2 regions of the Thalassobacillus sp. C254 genome follow, and region 2 is predicted to be linked to the other one. Evidence: riboswitches for the same ligand, from Rfam matches in the RefSeq annotation. Region 2 holds a riboswitch; the other holds the start of a gene.
What was found. Region 2 has a riboswitch for cyclic di-GMP ahead of JCM19033_RS22630 (anti-repressor SinI family protein). Riboswitches for the same ligand answer to the same signal wherever they lie in the genome.
Positions count from the first base shown of each region.

Region 1: it holds a riboswitch for cyclic di-GMP, as region 2 does, so the genes downstream of both, JCM19033_RS12135 (hypothetical protein) here and JCM19033_RS22630 (anti-repressor SinI family protein) in region 2, are expected to answer to the same signal.

Region 1 is NZ_BAXQ01000012.1:259-10,730, forward strand. It holds gene JCM19033_RS12120 (hypothetical protein) at 130-594, shown strand; gene JCM19033_RS12125 (DUF421 domain-containing protein) at 1,163-1,738, shown strand; gene JCM19033_RS12130 (PH domain-containing protein) at 1,835-2,200, shown strand; gene JCM19033_RS12135 (hypothetical protein) at 2,240-2,533, opposite strand; cyclic di-GMP riboswitch class I at 2,583-2,670, opposite strand; gene JCM19033_RS12140 (NUDIX hydrolase) at 2,789-3,199, opposite strand; gene JCM19033_RS23465 (hypothetical protein) at 3,460-3,603, shown strand; partial or broken gene JCM19033_RS12145 (UV damage repair protein UvrX) at 3,658-4,922, opposite strand; partial or broken gene eutH (ethanolamine utilization protein EutH) at 5,190-6,277, shown strand; partial or broken gene JCM19033_RS12155 (3-oxoacyl-ACP reductase) at 6,303-7,063, shown strand; gene JCM19033_RS12160 (SOS response-associated peptidase) at 7,103-7,765, shown strand; partial or broken gene JCM19033_RS23470 (MFS transporter) at 7,797-8,851, opposite strand; gene JCM19033_RS23480 (MFS transporter) at 8,766-9,182, opposite strand; gene JCM19033_RS12175 (hypothetical protein) at 9,491-9,691, shown strand; gene JCM19033_RS28215 (hypothetical protein) at 9,839-9,988, opposite strand; gene JCM19033_RS12180 (cytochrome d ubiquinol oxidase subunit II) at 9,966-10,472, opposite strand, start outside.
Region 2 is NZ_BAXQ01000023.1:31,852-42,323, forward strand. It holds gene JCM19033_RS17350 (cold shock domain-containing protein) at 83-280, shown strand; gene JCM19033_RS17355 (cupin domain-containing protein) at 329-844, opposite strand; gene JCM19033_RS17360 (DUF2325 domain-containing protein) at 983-1,312, shown strand; gene JCM19033_RS17365 (hypothetical protein) at 1,339-1,818, shown strand; gene JCM19033_RS17370 (helix-turn-helix domain-containing protein) at 2,041-2,367, shown strand; gene JCM19033_RS17375 (hypothetical protein) at 2,515-2,700, shown strand; gene JCM19033_RS17380 (acylglycerol kinase family protein) at 2,664-2,855, shown strand; gene JCM19033_RS17385 (diacylglycerol kinase family protein) at 2,855-3,412, shown strand; gene JCM19033_RS24440 (hypothetical protein) at 3,850-4,005, shown strand; cyclic di-GMP riboswitch class I at 4,114-4,196, shown strand; gene JCM19033_RS22630 (anti-repressor SinI family protein) at 4,234-4,368, shown strand; gene JCM19033_RS17390 (helix-turn-helix domain-containing protein) at 4,582-4,932, opposite strand; gene JCM19033_RS17400 (hypothetical protein) at 5,456-5,692, opposite strand; gene JCM19033_RS26385 (hypothetical protein) at 5,859-6,335, shown strand; gene JCM19033_RS26390 (Na+/H+ antiporter NhaC family protein) at 6,362-7,246, shown strand; gene JCM19033_RS17410 (hypothetical protein) at 7,486-7,857, shown strand; gene JCM19033_RS26395 (hypothetical protein) at 8,019-8,153, shown strand; partial or broken gene cls (cardiolipin synthase) at 8,349-9,794, shown strand; gene JCM19033_RS17420 (SE1832 family protein) at 9,802-9,981, opposite strand; gene ligD (non-homologous end-joining DNA ligase) at 10,133-10,472, opposite strand, start outside.

The sequences.
Region 1 (10,472 bases), on a different contig from region 2:
AATAGAATCTGCTTTTTTGTGTCTGCACCTGTATGAATGTATTCAGGGGACACTACGCCAGTCCACTCATGCCCATAAGAATACATAGGGAAAATGGCAGCCGGGCACCATGAAAAAGAGGTGATCTAAATGTTATTTAATATTATGATTGGTTTTCTTTTTCCTTGGGTTATGGGTCTGATCCTTTATAAAAAAGATAAGCAGGTGATTACGCGAGCCGTGCCGTTTGTTTCTGTTATTTCGCTGATCATAAACATTCTTGGAAACAGGTACTGGGTTGTTAAACCAAAAATTTCTTCAAGAAAGCTGCAATTTTTGACTACCATGCCTCATAATTTTGGTTACTTTCCGATCCTAGGGGCTCTAATGATTTATTGGCGGAAAAAAAGAGTTTTTTCAGAAAAAGCAGATCTGTTTCTATGCACTCTTCTCAGTACATTCTTTGAACTTATTGCTGTAGCAGCAGGAAGGGTAGAGTATCGCAATGGCTGGAATATCTATAAAACTTTTCTTTCTTATTTGTTTCCAGCTTACTTATTATACAAGTTTAACTGTTGGAGAGAACGATCCACAATCAGCAGCATGAATATGTAGTAAGTACATTCTTTAATCAATGAACTGCTCGTGTTTCAGGATGATGATATACCCATACCTTGGGGATCATGTCATTTACTGGAAATTGGAGTACAATAAGAGATATCCTCAGCACCTCTCTAGTGTACTTGCAGATCGAGGAGCCCCTAAGTTGAACTTTTCGGGCTCCTCTTTATGTACATTGATTAATCCCATCCAAGAAGGAATCTGCTTACATTACCCCACCCTTTGTTCTAAGAAAAATCCTTGCAGTCTTGGTGTCTCAATGAGGACTTGACCTGCATATCTTCCACTTTACCGCCTGATTTAATTTACTCCATAAAAGGTGTAACACACCCCCTTCTTTTTGATTTTTCGTTTGGTCTCTTCCTTTTGATTGTTTGGTTTGCTTTTATACTAAGATCCTCTTGTTCTTCAGTTCTCTTTCTAAAGAACGTCGGGACCGTGTTTAAAAATGGACAGGAAGGAGAATCTAAAAACGTGACAATGGGACACAAGCTTTAGCATCTATTGGCTGTCTATGATGCTGAATATGAAAGAGGATGGGTTTAGAAAAGGAGGATAAGGCGTGGAAACTGATTTTATATGGGAGTCAGTTTTGATGGTATTGGTAGGTTTCTTATTACTGCGAGTTACAGGCAGAAAATCAATTTCCCAGCTGACAATCCCGGCCACTGTTATCTTAATTTCAATCGGTTCAATTATTGTACAGCCCATTATTGAAACAAGTGTAGTAAAAACGGTTATTTCTGTTGCTATTTTTGTATTGGTGCTTTTGATCGTTGAATACCTCCAAGTGAAATCAAACCGAATGGAAAAATTTTTTACTGGTGGATCGGTACCAGTAATAAAAGATGGCAGACCTCTTCTAAAAAATATCAAAAAGGTAAGGCTTACAGTAGATAAAATCGAAATGCATCTCAGGCAAAATGGGATCATCAGCATGGAAAGTGTAAAGAGAGCAACCATTGAACCAAATGGACGTTTAGGATATGAGTTGACAGAAGACGCCAGGCCGCTTACTGTGGGAGAATTCAAGCGTTTATTGCGAGAGTCTAATGAACCGCCGCCGAAAGAAGGTAATTTGTTTAGAGAAGCTGAAGAAGGGAAACACCTCAATCCTCCCCCGGAAAAATTGGACTAGGGCAGGGCATGATGAGTCAATGGATTGTAATCACTTTTTGTTAGTGAGAGAATAAAAGAGGCATGCAGAGAATTTATAGATGGAGGGATGGTAAAGGTGAGTTTGTTTCGGAGAGGAGACAATAAGAGAAAGCATATAGACCAGGCACAGGAGTTTTTATTTGAAGGAGAAGAGCTTGAGAGTACATATGGACTCATGGTCGACTTCGTTGCTTTTACGAGTCACCGTATTCTCTTTGTTGACCGTTCCCTTATTTCTAAATCCCGGTCAGCAGTATACAGTATTCCTTATGAAAAAATTGAGGAAATAGCCATTGAAAAGACTGGGGTGTTTGCTTTTTCAAATAATATCGAAATCGCAACAAAAAGAGGAACTCATCAGCTTCAATTTCTAAAGGATACGGATGTAATGGAATTTTATCGAAAGCTCTCTCAGCGTATTTGCGAACGGTCTAAACAGTAAGTTTTTGAATAAAGCAAAGCCATTGTAATGACAGGGTTTCTACTGTTGATTACAATGGCTTTCATATTTTTCAATTTGACGAAAAGCTTTTTGGCGTAGTTGTGCTTGTGTGCTTTCTAGTAGAGCATTCCATGGGATATTGAGGTCTTGCTGGATCACAGTTTCACAGGACCTTCCCTGAAAAATGATCATTCCAAAAATTGCTACTGCATCAATTTCAGGTGCACGCTTTAAGGTTTCTTCCACATTAATAGCAAAGTGATAGACCGTATTCCTGGGCTCCTCTGTTAATTGGACATTACCGATAACAATGGTTTCTAATTTCATAGACATATACACTCGCTTTTCTTTGATTATGGTTCAAAAAAGAGAGAAAAAGAAGTACAGCAGCTGGCTGGCATAGTGTATCTTCATACCTTAGCCCCTAGTGTTTTCGTCACTGCTTTTCAGCAGCTTTGCCTTTTCATCTAAACTTATGATATAGCCTTTATTTTACAAGAAAACAGAGAATTTAAAAGGATTTTTCTGTTAAGCTCTCGATGACCCAATTTTTATAATTATATGCATATCACTTTGTGCTCACCTGTGTTACTTGATAATAGGGCGCGAGGCGCCTGACAGGAGATCTTTAAATACTGCTTTCTGGGCTGGCCAAATGTCTGGCAGCTTATCCAAGGGAAAAAATTTCAGTTGAAGAGATTCTTCACTTTTTCTTAGCTGTCCGCTGAATTCTTTGCAAGTAAACATGATTTTAACGAGAGAGACCTCATCTCCATTCTGTAAAATACGTTCCTGCTTTTTCCCTGAATAGATTCCAAAAATCTCTACCTCACCCAAGGTAAGTCCTGTTTCCTCAAATATTTCTCTTTTCGCTGTTTCTTCTATGGTTTCTCCTAACTCCATGTAGCCTCCGGGGTGTCCCCACTTTTGGTTATCTGAGCGAAGTTCCAGAAGAAGACGGTTTTCTTCATCAAAGATCAGCACTCCTGCAACCACCATAATTACCTTGTTCTTGCCTGTAAAGCTTCGTAAGTATGTAATATAATCCTCTTTCAAAAAAACACTCCCTTTTTAAAATCGTTGTCATCTCTTTGAAGCGGAATGAATAACATAGTAAAGTGTGTGAGTTCTTCATGGCTTGCTGGTGCGAAAGAAAGTTTAAGTCGGAAGAACCGGGGGTAAATAAACCTTGCTCATTTAATGACAGTGTTTATTTACCATAACCCCTTAGAGGATAACATAATAGGAGGAAGTAACGAATGAAAACCGAAGTTAACGAATTGATTGATTACTTGGCAGACCAGGTAGCATCCTTATCAAAAGAAAATGCTTTGCTCAAATCAAAGATCGAGTATCTTACAGGTGAACAAATACATGAGAAAAAGACTGAAGAGGCCAAATGATTTCAAAGGGGCTTCCCTATGATGGGATGCCCCTTTGTTTTTTAGTGCAACTTCCTATCCTTCTGCTTTATGACCTCCCACCAGAGTAGAACGGTGGCGGGCGGTGCCGGCCTTTGTATAAGAGACGGCCCGCAAAAGAGAATCCGCCCCATGTTTTGCTCTTACTTGATCCATTACATAGCCCAAAGCTTTTCGCTTTGGCTTTTTCGGATCAAACAGACTGAGCTGAGTGCAGCTGTCTTCACAAACCTTCGATAAGGTAACAGACAGGCTTCTCACCGTTTCACCGCGGTAGTGCTTTCGAAAAGATGAAGGCAGACATGGTAGATTTCCTTTGTTTCATTCGTCGGCTCAGATACGGTATAGGAACGGTGAAAACCGCCTGCTTCCTTGTGACTGTACCCAACGCCGAGACTGATCGTCCGGCCGGCTTTTCGTTCCCTTCTGGCTCGTCTTGCCACTTCTTCGCTCATTTCAAGAATGACATGCTTTATTTCTTCCTCCTTTTCATAATCACGAAGAAGAATCTGGCTTTTACCGTAGCTGATTTGGCCGTCCAGAATAGGAGCTCCTATTTCTGAGAGATCAATTCCCCACGCATGATGGTACAGCTGGCTGCCCATAACACCAAATTGTTTTTCAAGAAGTTCAATGGGAGTTCGGGCCAATTGCCCAACTGTTCGTATTCCTAAACGGTTCAGGTTTCTCTCCATCCGACTGCCGATGCCCCACATCTTGCTAAGGGGCTCCACGGGCCAGAGCTTTTCTTTTACGTCTTCAAATTGCCATTCAGCGATCCCTTTCTTTTTTGCATCAAGATCAAGGCACAATTTTGAGAGAAGCATATTTGGGCCGATACCAATGGCACACATGAGTCCAAAACGTCTGAGCATGCTGCGCTGAATCACTTTTGCCATCTGACGGGGAGAGTCATAAAGGTGAAGAGAGCCATCCACTTGAAGAAAGCTTTCATCCACACTATAGGTATGAATATGAGCGGAGGGAACAAATTCAGCAAAGAATTTAGTCAGTTCTACAGAAGTTTTTAAATAAGCACTCATCGACGCATTTACGATCTGTATGTCAGGGTCGTCCGGAATTTCAAACAGACGGCTTCCTGTTTTGATGCCAAATTTCTTTTTCATAGCTGGTGTTGCTGCCAGAACCACGCTTCCTGACCGTTTTGTATCAGCTACGACAGCAAGGCAGCATGTGAGAGGATCATGTCCAAGGTCAATTGCCGAGCAGCTTGCATAAAAGCTCTTCATGTCTATACAGAGAATGGTTTTTCTTTTAATTTGACTGTACAGAGTATCCATGAGCTTCACCTCGCCATGCAGTTTCTCTTTATTATATGCGAACATAGGTTCTTGATTCAAGGTGAAGGGTGCTGGTAAAAATTGATTAGGTGCCAGGCACTGCAGCAGGGAGGGAAGGAGAAATGCCTTTGAATCAAAGAAAAGTACCATAAGCATGTTACAAAAAGATGACAGTTGCGTAAGGTGCCAGGCACCCCGAAAGAGGTGTCTGGAAGCGTCGTGTAGAATGAAAAAGAGAATTAAAATGTAAAGCTGGTGGTCAGCCTGATGTCAATTAATGAAATAGTGGTACTAGTTCTTGTTGTTTTTATGATCATAGGGGCTGCAGATAAGATAGGCGGCAATCGTTTCGGCTACGGTGAACAGTTTGAGCGGGGATTTATGGCGATGGGCCTTTAGCGATCGCATGATCGGAATTATCTCCTTGGCTCCAGTTCTTGCAGAGCTTCTCCGGCCGGTGGTGGTTCCCTTTTTCTCATGGATAGGGGCAGACCCCGCTATGTTTGCTACTGCGTTGCTTGCCTTGGATATGGGAGGGTATCCACTGGCTTTGGAGTTAGCTGAAAGCAGGGATGCTGCTTTGTTTGCCGGCATTTTACTGGGCACGATGCTTGGTCCCACCCTTACCTTTACTATTCCAGTGGCTTTAGGTCTCATTGAAAAAGAAGATCGTCCTTACTTAGCAAAAGGGATTTTGGCAGGGCTTACTACGATTCCTCTCGGCCTTCTTGCGGGAGGGGCGGCTGCAGGTTTTTCAATGGAGATGATGCTTCGAAGCATTGTGCCATTGTGATTTTCTCCGGGGGGATTGCTTTAGGCCTGTGGCTTCAGCCCGTGTTATGGTGACTCTTTTTATGCTGTTCGGCCAGGGGGTGACGGCCTTGATGGTTGGAGCAACAGCGGTTATCACCTTTCAAACGCTCACAGGCTGGACACTTGTTTCTGGCATGGCCCCTATTAGTGAAGGGATCCAAATTGTCGGCATGATAGCTATTATGCTCGCAGGAGCTTTCCCTCTGGTCCATTTTTTAAAAAAGGCTTTTGGGAAGGCTCTGTCTCCATTAGGAAATAAGGTACATATGAATGAAATCTCAGTTGTCGGCTGGCTGTCCTCTTTAGCTCATGCCATTCCTATGTTTGAGATGGCTCGGGATATGAACCCCCGTGGAAAAGTAATGAACTTTGCTTTTGCAGTGAGCGGAGCATTCATTTTAGGAGGACACCTTGCTTTTACTGCCTCTGTAGAAGAGGAAATGATTACAGCTATGATGATCGGAAAGATCACGGGAGGAATCACGGCAATGATAGCAGCCTTTGTGTTAACAAGGGGACTGGAAGCAGAGGTTCAAAAGTAATAAACCACAAAAAGGAGGAAAGGATATGGATATTAAACGTCAAACAGTACTTGTTACAGGAGGAAGCAGAGGACTGGGCGAAGCAGTGGTGCGGGCATTTGCCCGTGAAGGGGCCAATGTCGTCATTAACTATTACCAAAGCAAAGAAAGAGCCGAGAACCTTGCTGAGAAACTCGGTGAACAAACGGTTGCTCTCCAGGGAGATGTGCGCAGCAAAGAAGCGGTTGAGAAGATTTTCAAGGAAGCGGCGGCATACTTTAAGACGCCGATCACAACCATTGTAAATAACGCCTTAGTTGGTTTCAGCTTTGATCCAGTGGAAAGAAAAAATGCGGAGGACATCAGCTGGGAGGATTTTTCCGTTCAATTTGAAGGAAGCGTCCAAGCTGCTTTGAATACTGCACAAGCGGGAATTCCTGACATGAAAGCACAGGAATTCGGTCGCATAGTTAACATTGGAACGAACCTTGTGCAAAATCCAGTGGTTCCCTACCACGATTATACAAGTGGAAAAGCTGCATTGCTTGGGCTTACAAGAACCATGGCCCGTGATCTCGGGCCATACGGAATCACCGTGAACATGGCTTCTGGCGGACTGTTAAAAGAAACGGATGCCAGTAAAGCAACATCAGCAGAGGTATTTCAAATCATTCAGCAGAATACACCTCTTCAGCGGGTCATTACACCTGAAGAAATGGCTGATGCCGTTTTGTTATTCGCCTCCCCCTAAGCAGAGCGGTGACGGGGCAAAATCTTATTGTAGACGGCGGTCTCGTGATGAAGTAAAGAGGCAGAGAGCGCTGTTAGATAAAGGAAGTGATCGGAATGTGCGGGCGGTATACGTTGACAGCGGACAAAAGAATGATCCAAAGAAGGTTCGCAGCAGAAGTCATTCCAGAAAGAGTGGATGGAAGGTACAACATTGCTCCAAGTCAGGAAGTGCTTTGCATTATAAATGACGGAACAAATAACCGGGCGGGCTTTATGCGCTGGGGACTGGTGCCTTCCTGGGCGGATGACCCGAAGATCGGGGTTAAAATGATCAATGCAAGAGCTGAAACAGTGCATGAAAAGCCGGCTTTTAAAAGGCTGTTGCAGCGCCGGCGCTGCTTGATTGCAGCCGATGGATTTTATGAATGGAAACAGGAAAACGGTGGAAAACAGCCTTATCACATTCAGGTAAAAGAAAAGCCCCTGTTTGCGTTTGCCGGTTTGTGGGACAAGTGGGAGAAAAAAGGGGAAGTTATTAGTTCCTGCACTATTATTACGACGAAGGCCAATTCTCTTATAGAAGATATTCATGCCCGAATGCCTGTCATTTTAAGGGCGGAAAGGGAAAAAGAGTGGCTCGATAAAGAAGAGGATGATCCTTATCATCTAACAACATTGTTAGAGGCTTTTCCATCAGAGAAAATGGAGGCTTATCCCGTTTCCCCCGAGGTTAATCACCCAAAAAATGAATACGCCAGCCTGATTAACTCATTGTAAAAACAGGCGTCATCCTTGATGGCGCCTGTTTCTAATCCGCAGAAGAGTGCTTTTTAAATGTCATAGAAAACAAGAGCAAAGCGAGAAATGAAAGAACAGTGAGTCCAAGAAACAGGTTGGAAAAGATGGTATTCTCCCCCTGCAGAGCAAAAGGATTCAACACAATCCCTGTATCCTGAAGGTCTAAAATTGCTCCAAAGGAAGCACTGCTAAAAGCTCCTGCTACAAAGTTTAACAAATTAAACAGTCCAATCCCTACTCCTGTTTGTTTAGCAGGCAGGATAGCAGAGAGAATATTTGCTGTTGAGCTTTGAATAAGCGGGAAGCCAATATAGGAGATAACCAGGCACACAGCAATAATCCAGGGAGCAAATCCGGCAAAGGTGGAAAGAAGGATTGTTCCGGAGCCTATGAGAACTAAAGCCAGGACCACCACCTTTTCCCCGCCTATTTTGTCTACAAGCTCTCCCCCCGAACGTCCTAGTATACCGGCGATCATAGCCCCCGGGAAAAGAACAAATCCAATAGCTAAGGTGCTTAGGTCATAGAGGTCCCGAAGCATAATAGGGATGACAAAAATCAGGCCAAACAATACACTGGTTCCTAGAAAGCTTGTCAGTATGGTAATAGTGTAGGCCCGGTTTTTTAACATTTCAGGCCTGATAAAGGGATCTTCAGCTTTCAGAATTCTAAGGATAAAGAATACAAAAGATAAAGAAGCGACAGGGATAAGCCACATCATGAGCGTGGTGACAAAGGCTAGAAAAGAAGCAATCGCTATACTAAATAGGAGTGCACCAAGGTAGTCTATTTTTCCTTCTCTCTTTTCTTCTGCAGGCATCCACTTACGAAAAAACGGGATGGCGAAAACGGAGGCAACAGAAAATAAAAACAAATAACGCCAATCAAGGATGCCGGCAATAAGCCTCCGGCAATAGGACCGATCCCTGAAGCAAAGGCAATAGTAGAGGAGATGATACCAAACACCTTTCCCCGTTCATTAGGGAAAAAGCGGGTTGGGATTATAAACGCCAGGGCAGGAATAGTCGCACCTCCGATTGCCTGCAAAATCCTTGATGCAAGCAAAAAACCATAGGAAGGAGAAAGGAAACCTAACAGCGCCTAGAGCGAACATGCTGATCCCAAATGTAAGAATCGAACGGATGGGAAAGATATCCGCAAGCTTTCCATACATTAATGCACCGACAGCATTCACCATGATGTAACCGGTCATCACCCAGCTGACTTGCGAAGGAAGCAGATTAAAGTGATCAGCGATATCCGGTATGGCTACATTAAACATCGTACCATTCATAACAGAAAAAATAAGAATGAGAGCAACGAGACGAATAAGTCGTTTTTTTAATAAGGGCTCAAGCTCAGGAGGAGAATGAGCACTAGTTGCAGAAGTAGTCATACATTTCCTTCTTTCACAACGAATTCTCTGGCTTAATGAGTAAAATGAAGTAAGGTAGGGAAAAGAACTATAACTTGTACTCAGCCAGCTTTATTTAAAGACCAGATGTTAATATTACGAGTCTCTAAATATATTGTCAACAAACGCGCCTTTCTATAACGCTGGAAGAATGAAGAGGCATACCCCAGAAGCTTTTGGAATAAAGATAGAGGGCTTGGAGGAAGAGCAGAAAAATTTAGAAGTCAGCATACAAGAAAAAGAAAAATATTATGTAAGCGCTTTCTAAAAATAGGAAAGAAGGTGGTCAGGTGGTAAACGCAGCGAAAGATAATATTGCTTACTTTTTGATTGGCTTTATTCTGGTAGGACAAACAATCAGTGCGCTTGTCATGAGCATACCAAGGATTAGCAATGTCTTACATCTCCTATGGATCGGCTTTATCGTAGCTGCCTTTACAGCCAGTGTTGTAGCTCTCTTTTCAGATATAAAAAAGCAAGAAAAGGATTAGGCTGGATCGTTGGATCTTTAACCATATCCGGCGTTCTGCTTCTCTACCACTTGGAGACCCTGTACGAAATGATCATGATATTAACTCATTAAGCTGCCCCCTTTGGAAAGAAAAAGGGGGCGGGAATTTTGAAAGCAGTAAAAGAAGTCATTGAGGGGGAAAGTGATTCTTCCTTTTCCCGCACCACAAAAACAAAAACAAAAGAGAGAAGCCGACGATAAGGAACGGCGCAACCATAATCAGAAAATAACTCCATCCAGACATAGCATTCCTCCTATTGTTTTTTTCCTTGTACATACTCGGTATCAAATAAAAAAAGACTCATAAGCAAAAGCAGTGAAGGAATAAGCAGCACCATTCCGCCTGCAAAAGCCAAAAGTAAGGCAAAGGCCATTGAATCATTAACGACTCCGTCATAAATGGTGAGGTGAGGATAAAGCAGGTAGGGTAAATGGGAGGCTCCGTACCCAAACCAGGCGGTAAAGTATTGGGTCATCACGCATACAAAAGCGAGCCCCGGTTTTCTTCTCTTCCATGTTAAAAAAACGACTCCACAGAAAAAGAAGAAAGAGATCATGAATATCCAGCTGAGATCTGCCAGGACTTGAAAGCGTACAGGGCTGTGGCGGCTGATGGCGAACACAACGAAAAGGCTTGCGAGCATTACAGGGAAAGCCAAAAATAAGGTGTACTTACGGAAAAGTCTGTATGCTTTTTCCTCGGCAGCTTTCCAGCTATAAAAGGCAAGAAAAGATGATGAAATAAACAAAACGCTCACCAT
Region 2 (10,472 bases):
GGCCTCAGTAAGGACGTAAAAAGATTTGTTTTCCTGGTATTCACTGAAGCAATTTTTTTTATTATCTAAGGAGGCCGTTAACATGACTGGCAAAGTAAAATGGTTTAATTCTGAAAAAGGTTTTGGATTTATTGAGCGTGAAGGCGGAGACGATGTATTCGTCCATTTTTCTGCTATTCAATCTGAAGGATTCAAAACTTTAGATGAAGGACAAGAGGTTGAATTTGAGATCGTTGAAGGACAACGTGGACCACAAGCTGCTAACGTAGTTCGTGTATAATTAAAATAATAAAAGCAGAGGATGTCTTGAATACCAAGACATCCTTTTTTAATCTTGATGCCAACGCTCAATTAGAGGTCCATCCTTTCCAAAGACTGGATCGGCCTTCGGCAGTTTTACATCTTTTATATTATTCCACACTTCCTGACTTACAGGATCTTTCTGGGTTTTCATATCATAATCTTTTCCATCTGGATAAGCCCCCACTACTTCAAAATCTGTACTTGCTTTCAGCTTTTTATGCCCGCATCCAGCAGGGAGAATCACAACATCTCCTCTTTTTACGTGCATCTCTTCCCCGTGTTCTCCACCAAACATAATAGCGGCTGTGCCCTTTTGTACTCCCAGGACCTCATGTGAATTGCTGTGATAATGGTGATAAGGGAGAACACTGCCTGTCCAGCTGTTCCTCCAATTATTTCTCTCGAAAATTTCCATAATGCTATCATCTTCGTCTAACACCATCGGGTAATAGAGCATAGGCAGTGTAGGATTGTTAGGGATATTGCCGTCCTCGTTAAAAAAAACTGCTTTCACTTGAAAGTCATGTAAAGAGTAAACCAATGTTATTCCTCCTTGGAACAAAAGGTAAGGTAATAATTTAATTCCTCTAATAGGCGGCAATAAAACCAAACAATTAATTGACATTGATAATCTTTATCAATTAGAATGTAATTGAGAATAGATTTCATTTAAAGGAGAGTGAGAAGCGTGGAGGCTTTAATGATTGTAGGGGCAGATCGATTAGGTGCCATCCCTGACCATTTGCAAAAGCTGGGAGTTAAAAACATCATACATATTAACGGGAGAAAGGTTAAGCAAGTGCAAAGAGAAATACCGGAGCACGTTGAATTAATTCTTGTATTAACAGACTTTATTAACCACAACTTATCTAAAAAACTGAAAGAGAAAGCAAGTAAACAATCTGTGCCAGTTTGTTATGCCAAAAGGTCCTGGTGTTCGATATATAAAGCTCTTTCTCATTGTGATTCCTTTTGTGAGCAATGCCCACTGATGAAGGAGGAGCGGTGAAATAACAAAAGTGGAGGTAAAAGGATATGAGGAGAACGGATCTGGTTTTAGATACACATCTTACGGAACTCTCTATTCAAACAGCTGCTGAATGCATAATAGAAACAATACTGGACAATCCAAAAACAACGATAAAAAAAGTACTTTACAATATTAATTTTTATTGGAAGCAGATCCCTTCTGCTTGTTTTTCAAGCTATAAAGCATACTTACTTACCACAGCTGCCTTCACTGATTATCTGCTGAATTTTTTGCCGGTTCTCTACACCATTCATGTTTCAAAAAAACTAAAGCTAAATGAAGAAGTAACCTTATATATAGAAGACAATCCTCATAATATTTCTCAAAAAGAAGCGTGGTTATTTATAGGGGATAAAAGAGAAATAACTAAAGCTCTCCTGATAAAGGCAGAAAACGTAATGAAAAAAGAGTGTAACGGAGAAGAATGGAAGTTGAATATAATTATGTTAACCACTGGCAGACATTTAAAAAAATCATACAGGTAATTCTTGTTAAGGGAGAGCAGAAAACTAGTTTTCTGCTTTTTTGGCATATGTAAAGATATATTGAAATAATTGTGATATATTGAAAATTAAGACTTACAAATAATTGGTAAGGTATCCCTTTTTACTAGGTCTTTCTTGGCTTTTTTGTTCACTATAACATACATATATCATTTCGATGGTATAATATAAAACATGACTAGATATATAAAGGAGACTAGAAGGATGATTGGTGACCGCGTTAAAAAATATCGGTTAGAAAGGAACCTTTCATTAACAGAGCTTGCTGAAAAAGCAGGTGTTGCCAAGTCATATTTAAGCGCAATAGAAAGGAACATCCAAACTAACCCTTCCATTCAGTTTTTGGATAAAATTTCCAAACAATTAAACATTCCGATAGATTTTTTACTCAAGGAAGAGACAGAGGAAATGGAACAAGAGCTTGATAGTGAGTGGATGAAGCTTGTTCAGGAGGCAATGGAATCTGGTGTGTCTAAAGAAGAATTTAAAGACTTTTTAGAATTCAATAAGTGGAAGATCAATAACCAATAACACTTTATACCCCAGTTTTGGGTATAGAGTGTTTTTTATTATATCAAGGGGAAAATGAGTAATCCCCAGTTTATTTACGATATACTGGTATGACCTTAATCATATTACGAATCAATAAAGAATACTCCTAGAAAGTGAGTGGAGGTTATGTTTAAAAAAGCCCTGCTTGTGTATAAAGGGAACGTAAGTGAAAAAGAAATAGGAAATGAGCTTAACGAAGCGATCTCCACCTTCATGCTCCATATAAAAGAATTGGTCATAGTTAAAACAGAAGAAGAAGGAGAGGGAGAAGAAATATGCAAGGCGCATGGAACGAGGTTGAGCTTATACTGATTTATGGGGGAGATGGCACTGTTCATGAATGTCTCAATGGCTTAAAGGAAATTAACCCTTCCCCTGTGATCGGAGTGCTGCCAGGCGGGACGGCTAATGACTTCTCCAGATCTTTGAATGTTCCTCAAAATATAAAAAAGCTGCTGAAGCGTTAATGAATGACAGCAAGCCTATAAATATAGATGTTGGACAGGCAAATGATCGGGTATTTACTAATTTTCTAGGGGTTGGGCTGGTATCAGATACCTCGGAAAGTGTTAATGAAAATATTAAAAATCTGTTTGGTAAAGCTGGTTATTACTTAAGTGCATTCCAGCATTTAACAGAGGGGAATACTTTTTCTTTCGTTTTAAAACATGGTGAAACAGTAGTTGAAGACGAAGCTGTGATGATACTGATTGCTAATGGAAAGTATCTTGGCGGACAGGAAATTCCAGGAGGATCGATAAGTCCTGCTGATGGTCTTCTTGATGTTTTTATTGTATACGAGGCAGGACTCCCGTTATTAAAGGATTTCCTAGTTGCAAAAAGAACCTTTGAATGGAACCAGGATAAATCACAGGTAGTACATTTTCAGGCTTCTTCGCTGCATTTAGATACCTCTGTCCCTCAAAAGGTAGACATGGACGGTGAAATTTATGCTGAGACACCGGTGGAAATCAACGTCGTATCAAAACAATTTTCTTTCTTAGTAGGAAACTCCCGAAGATAAAGAAATGAGCTTTAAGAAGGCTGTTGAGAAAGTTATCTCAGCAGTCTATTTGCGTAGGTATTATGCATTAAATGGTTGCTTGTCTTTTGAGGGAAATTGCGCCTTCAAGGACCTGTAGCAGTGCTTTTGACCAGACGCGGAGAGAAAGAGTTTCTTTAAAACAGATAAGCTGTCATGTATTGCTAGTCAAAGAAGTTTGTATAAAGAGGAATTTTGTTAGAAAAAGAAAATAAAAAAACATTTTAGGTGACAGCTTTCTACAGAATTACATATGGGACCCCTGTATAGTATGAAGTATCCAAGAGTATAGGAGTGCGTCAAAAGTTCTGATTTCTACCCAATGCTTAAATGTCTCGTTAATTTATACAGTTTGCGTTATGCAAGATTATCTGCTTGAAGAGGGTTCATATTTAGGAAGTAAGGATGGTGCATGAAAAATGAGCAAGAACCACCTGGAAAATCAAACACCTGATAGGAGAGAATGGTTAGAGCTGCTTGTGAAGGCAAGGGATAAAGGGTACACAGTAGAAGAAGTGAGGAAGTTTTTACACTTACACTCATCTCAGGTGGATGAGAAGAAGGTGATGATATAAGTCATAATCACCCTAAAAGATAAATCAGAAAAAATGTTTACGTAGGACTATGTTTCTCTGACTGATAAGGGATTTTAAAAACGAGAATGCAGATGTTACAGGATGTGCTGAAGAACAAGGCATCCCTGTTGAAAAGCAGGTGCGCAAAGTCACAGGTCTAAGGTGTTTACTAGGATGGCTGGGCTGCCTAAGCACTCAAATATTTCTTATATTTGAGGTGGTGCTAAAATGAATAGTAAAGCTAATACAAAAATTGACAAAGAATGGGTATTTTTGATTCAGGAAGCATTATCTCAAGGATTGACGCCTGAAGAAATCAGAGCATTTTTCCGACGTAAATCCTGCAATAATAAACTGCATTAAGAATGACATGCTTTAACATACTGATAAATAAGGCCTGAGTCCGGGGGTGCCGGACCCAGGCCTAATTCTAATTGTTTTCAGTGTATTGAAACCTAAAAAAGACTGTTTTCAAAAGGGTTACTTTTGAAAACAGCCCCAGGTCAAAAAGAGTCTTTCAGGACAGGAACTCTGAAACCTGGGTTTCAGTAGCTTCGTGACTTAAAAAATGAATCATTATCCTTTATCTTTTTCATTGCTCCATGCTTTGTATTTCACAAAATCCTGAAACTGCTTAAACTCTTCTTTTGTAATTCCTGACTTAATGGCTTGCTGCAGAAGCTGAAGCCATTCTTCGTCCAGGTGTTCCCCGCTATGTTCGTTGTATAGCTCTTGTTCATTTATCAATTCTTCAATAGAGAGGTCTAATACACTGGAAAGCTTTTTAAGAACATCAATAGAAGGATTCTTCTTCAGGTCTCTTTCTATATAGCTTAAATAGGATTTAGAAACCTTCGTACGGTTTGCCAATTCAGAAAGGGTTAATCCCTTTTCTTTTCTTCTGACCTTAATCTTTTCACCTATCATCTTCCCCCCTCCAGTTAGGGTGTTATTTGTTCATTATATAAAACAATTTCCGTTTTGGGAAAAAAGTAAACCAGAGAAAATTAAAAGAAATATAATATATAAAGAACATATTCGTTCATTATTAGGAACAAACGAACTAATTTAACGTTTTTCACGTTTTCTAATTTATAGAACAAATTTCCTTATAGCGAACAAAATATATAAATAGAAAGTAAAATATAAACCTCGATAAAGGAATGCTTGAAAGTATCTATAGAAAATAAGGAAGGTACTGTCTTTCTTTAAAAGGCTTAATGTATTGGCTGGATCTATGCGGGATTTATTATACCATCTGTACCGATGCAGCAATCTGCATGACTTTCCTATATGGACGAACGAGGCTCAATACTTAAAAAAAGGATCTAGTAAGAGTCTGCCCGGCAGACAGGCTATTTTATACAAAAAAACAAATTCGTGTTCACACAGTGAATCAAAAGCAGAAAGAAAAGGACAATTAATTGTGACAAGAAAGGATATATTAAAATTAGTGGACAAGCTTGCTGTAAAAGGATAAGTGCTGCACAGGCGGGAAGGGATGGATATTATGAATATCCTCAAAATGGTACTGCTTTAGTGAAAATTCGCGGTCATTATTATATTCCAGTAAATAGATCTTTGTGTTTCCCAGACTGCAGAGAATACCAGAAGTGCCTCGGCCGTTTTTTAAAGCAATCCCTACAGGTTCACCAATTAAATATTGAGCTTTTTTGTACCACTTCATTTCTTTTCACCTCTTATTGTTATCGTATGACATTTGATCAGTAAGGAGCGCCTATTCTTTAAAAATTGTTTTTCCGCCCTGTCTTGACAAAAAAAGAATTTCCTATTATGTTTAACGTTGTGCTTCAACGCATAAAAGCGTTCAAGCAGTGATAATGGAGGTAAATATGGAAAATCAAAAACAATTGCCAGCAGTTACAAGAATAGAAGCATTATTGGTCATTTTAGTTATTCTATCACTTATAGGAACGGCTCTTATCGTATTTGAGGCGCCTCCACATGTCCCTATTTTTACAGCGTTTATATTTTTGGTAGTATATGCTTTTATAAAGAAAGCACCCTGGAAAAAGGTAGAGGAAGGGATTGTGGAAGGGGTATCATCTGGAATTATTCCTATGTTAATCTTTATGTTTATTGGCGTGCTTATCAGTATTTGGATGAGTTCGGGCACTATACCTACGTTGATTCACTATAGCTTCCAAGTTGTCTCTGTGAGCTATTTTCTTCCCAGCGTATTTATTGTTACAGCCATAGTGGGAGCATGCGTGGGAAGCTCCTTTACGACAGCTTCAACGATTGGTGTTTCCTTCATGGCGTTGGGAAGCCTCCTTGGCTTTGATCTCGCATGGTGGCCGGTGCTGTAGTTTCTGGCGCTTTAGTAGGAGATAAAATGTCTCCGCTCTCAGATACGACAAATCTTGCTGCATCTGTAACAAGGGTAGATTTGTTTGAACATATTAGACATATGATCTGGACTGCAGTTCCTGCTTTTGGTGTCAGCCTGTTGTTGTTTATATTAATTGGGAGAACCGAAGCAGAGATAGAAACTGCAGGTGTCAATGAACTTATGGCTGAACTAACAGAGGTTTCCCTTATTAGCCCAATAGCTTTACTCCCTGCAGTAGTTATTGTTCTTCTGGCTATAAAGAGAACTCCAGCTTTGCCGACAATGTTAGCAGGGATAGCAGCTGCCTTTCTTATTGCTTTAATCATGCAGCCGCAATATACGATCGAAAACTATATTTCATTCATTCAGGACGGTTACACAGCCGAATCAGGTAATGAACAAATTGATGCATTGCTCACAAGAGGCGGTATTCAAGACATGATGTGGCCCCTTTCACTATTAGTATTAACATTAAGTATGGGTGGCTTATTAAATAAACTCGGTATCATTGAAAAGCTTCTTGAAACCATTCGTGCTTTAGTGGCCTCAACCGGGCGTCTTGTATTATCCACCGTGGTTACAGGAATGGGGATTAATATAACTCTTGGGGAGCAATACATGTCAGTCATTTTGACTGGGAAAGCTTATGAAAAACAGTATGAAGAACTTGGTTTAAAGAGAAAAAATCTCTCAAGAGCACTAGAAAACGGAGGAACTGTCATAAATGCTTTAATTCCTTATGGAGTTAGTGGTGTGTTTATGGCAAGTGTCCTTGAGGTGGATGTACTGAGTTATTTACCATACGCGTTTTTTTGTTTGCTTTGCCCTATTATTGCCGTCATATATGGTTTTACCGGTATAACTATGGAAAAAACGGAAGAAAAGTAATAAAGCAAAGGCTCCTGGGATATAACAGGAGCCTTTTATTATCAGCAAATGAAATATTATTTGGTTGTTTAAAAAAGATTTCTCACAAGTGAATAGAGTATTTTCTTCAGCAATCAGCAATTTTTAACCGTGAGGATGCCAATAAAAAGAAAAGTAAAGGATAAATACAGGATATTTCATTTTTTATCTCTGTTAGTTATATACTTACGATAAAGAATATAGAAAAAGGAGGGAACAAGATGCTAATAACAATGGAAGATGAACTTATTTATATTTATTTTCAAGGAAAAGCTTCAAAAGACCTCCCTATTGGTACTTATCCAGATGTAAATGGCTACCTCCTTTATTCGGATGACAATAAATGGTTGGGATATCGGCTCATGAGAACCGTTAGAGACCATGAGTCCATTACTCTTCCAAAGATAAAAAAAATCGACTATCCACTTTTCAGCGGAAGTGTGGAAGATGCAGACCGGTATGTAGAATTGAAATTCGATAAGGACACCCCAATAAAGGAAATGCATGAACAAGAATGCCTTGTTGACTTTAATGAATACGGGATATTCGGTATAGAAATTATTAGAAGACCAGAGAATCCCAGGGAAAGATGAATTAGTCAAGTATTTTATTGAACCTTAAAAGAGACAGAACTCAAGCCAATGGAATAACAAGAAGAATATTTTAGAAAGTGAGGAAAAAAAGAATAGTACGATGGTCTTTTATCAACTATAATAATGAAGGGCAAAAGTATTAGGTAAGGGAGAGAAGTGCTTTGTTTCAACGCATTCTTGTAGGTTTTCTTTTCGCGCTTGTGGCAGTCTTTGTTGTTATTTATGTAAATGATTCACCTGATTCTTATTCTATAGACGGTGGTACAAAGATAGAGACATTCGAACTAACTGAATAATCCTGTAACTCAAAGCCTTGCTTATCTGGAGACCTGGATATCAAGGCTATTTTATTATGTTTAGCTTTTTCTATGAATATACTATGAAGAAGGAAATAAAGGGAATGATCAAATGGCTATATAAATAAAGTTTTAAATGATAAAATATGGGGGTTGAGGAATAAAAAACCTACCATTAAAAGGCAGGGATAGTATATGGATATAGTTACAATTTTATTAGGGATTCTCTATTTATTAAATATTATCTTTGCAGCTGTGGTTATCTTCATAGAAAGAAGAGATGCTGGGGCCACTTGGGCCTGGGTACTGATTCTTTTCTTTGTCCCAGTGGCGGGATTTATTTTGTACCTTATCTTCGGCCAGAACTTAAGCCGAAAAAGATTGTTTGACTGGGGTGATATTAAGAAAATAGGGATAGAGGACCTAATTAATAATCAAACAGCTAACATCCGAAATCCTGATTTCTTCTTTAAAGAATCATACGTTAATGATTATCGAAACCTTATCTACATGCATTTGATAAATAATGATGCTGTCTTAACAGAAGGGAACAGCGTTGATATTTTTTTGGATGGAGAAGAAAAGTTCGCTTCTCTTTTAAAAGATATTGAACAGGCAAAAGACCACATTCATCTTCAATATTATATCTTTCGTAATGATGGACTGGGAGGACAGATCATCGATGCCCTTGCAAAAAGGCAGAAGAAGGGGTAAAGGTACGCGTTTTATATGATGACATGGGATCTAGGCTCCTTACGAAAAAGATTTTAAAGCGATGACACAAGCTGGTGGGGAAGTGGGGATTTTCTTTCCGTCGCGTATCCCGTTTATTAACCTTCGCTTAAACTATAGAAATCACCGAAAGCTTGTTATTATTGATGGGGAAATTGGTTATGTCGGAGGGTTTAACGTTGGGGATGAATATTTAGGGCTAAGTAAGAAATTTGGTTATTGGCGTGATACTCACTTGAAGCTCAAAGGTGAGGCTGTAAATGCGATTCAAACCAGGTTCATTCTGGATTGGAACCAGGCATCCAAGAGTGCTTCAATTAATTATCAAGATCGGTATTTCCCCCCAAAAAAACAGCAGGGGATGTAGCTGCCCAAATTGTTTCTAGCGGACCGGATTCTGAATGGGAGCAAATAAAAAATGGGTACATTAAAATGATTCATTCCGCCCGCAAATCTATATATATTCAGACACCGTATTTCATCCCCGATGCAAGCTTACTTGACACGTTAAGAATCGCTGCACTATCTGGAAAAGATGTATCTATTATGATTCCAAATAAACCTGATCACCCATTTGTATATTGGGCTACATACTCCTATATATTTGAGATGCTTAAAGCTGGGGCCAGGGTTTTTATTTATGAAAAAGGATTTATTCATGCGAAAACACTTGTTGTGGATGGAAAGGTAAGCTCTGTTGGCACGGCAAATATAGACGTGCGAAGTTTTCGGCTTAATTTTGAAGTAAATGCTTTTTTATACAATGCTCAAACGTCAAAAGAACTTGCCTTAGCCTTTGAAAATGACATTAAAGACTCCAGGGAATTAACAAAGGAACTCTATGCTAAAAGATCAGTCTGGATTAAGTTTAAAGAGTCCATCGCAAGACTGCTTTCACCCATACTATAGACTTGTATTAAATAAGAGCAGTCAGTTTATGATTTAGGTCAGTCAGCTCTTGTTCAATTTCAGTGAGCTGGCTTTCGGCCTTTTCCACACCACGCCCTACGGATTCCAACTTTTCAATATCTCCTTGTACCCTTATGTAATCTACCTTCAACATTTGAATTCTGTCTTCAATTTCTTTTCTACTCATATAACTTTCCCTCCCTATAATATTTGTTATACACTTTGAAGTTATCATAGGAGGATAGATTCACAATAAAAGATTGAACGATTGCAAGGTAAAAAAAGAGAGATTATTTCCCGAGAAATATGTCAAAAGACCACAAAGGATGAAGCTTATTTTAAAAGACATGGCCTTTTGACTTCAAATCGGTAATGATTTTTTTTAATGAGCTGTTATTTGTTTCGAAAAAATGAGAAAAGGGGCACCCTTGTCTCTTTATTCTTTGTATGACTTTCTCCATGGTAAAGTTTTCTGCATCAAGTCCTTCTTCAACTTCCTCCCAAAAAAGTGGAGCAGCCACAAGAGCTGATTGATTGCCTCTGAGAGAGTACGGAGCAATAATGGTTTTCCCTTTGCGATGTTGAATATAATCAACATAAAGCTTGTTACCCCTATTCTTTTTTAAGCGCTCTACGGTAAATAATTCTGGGGACTGTTTAACAAGGAATGCGGCGATA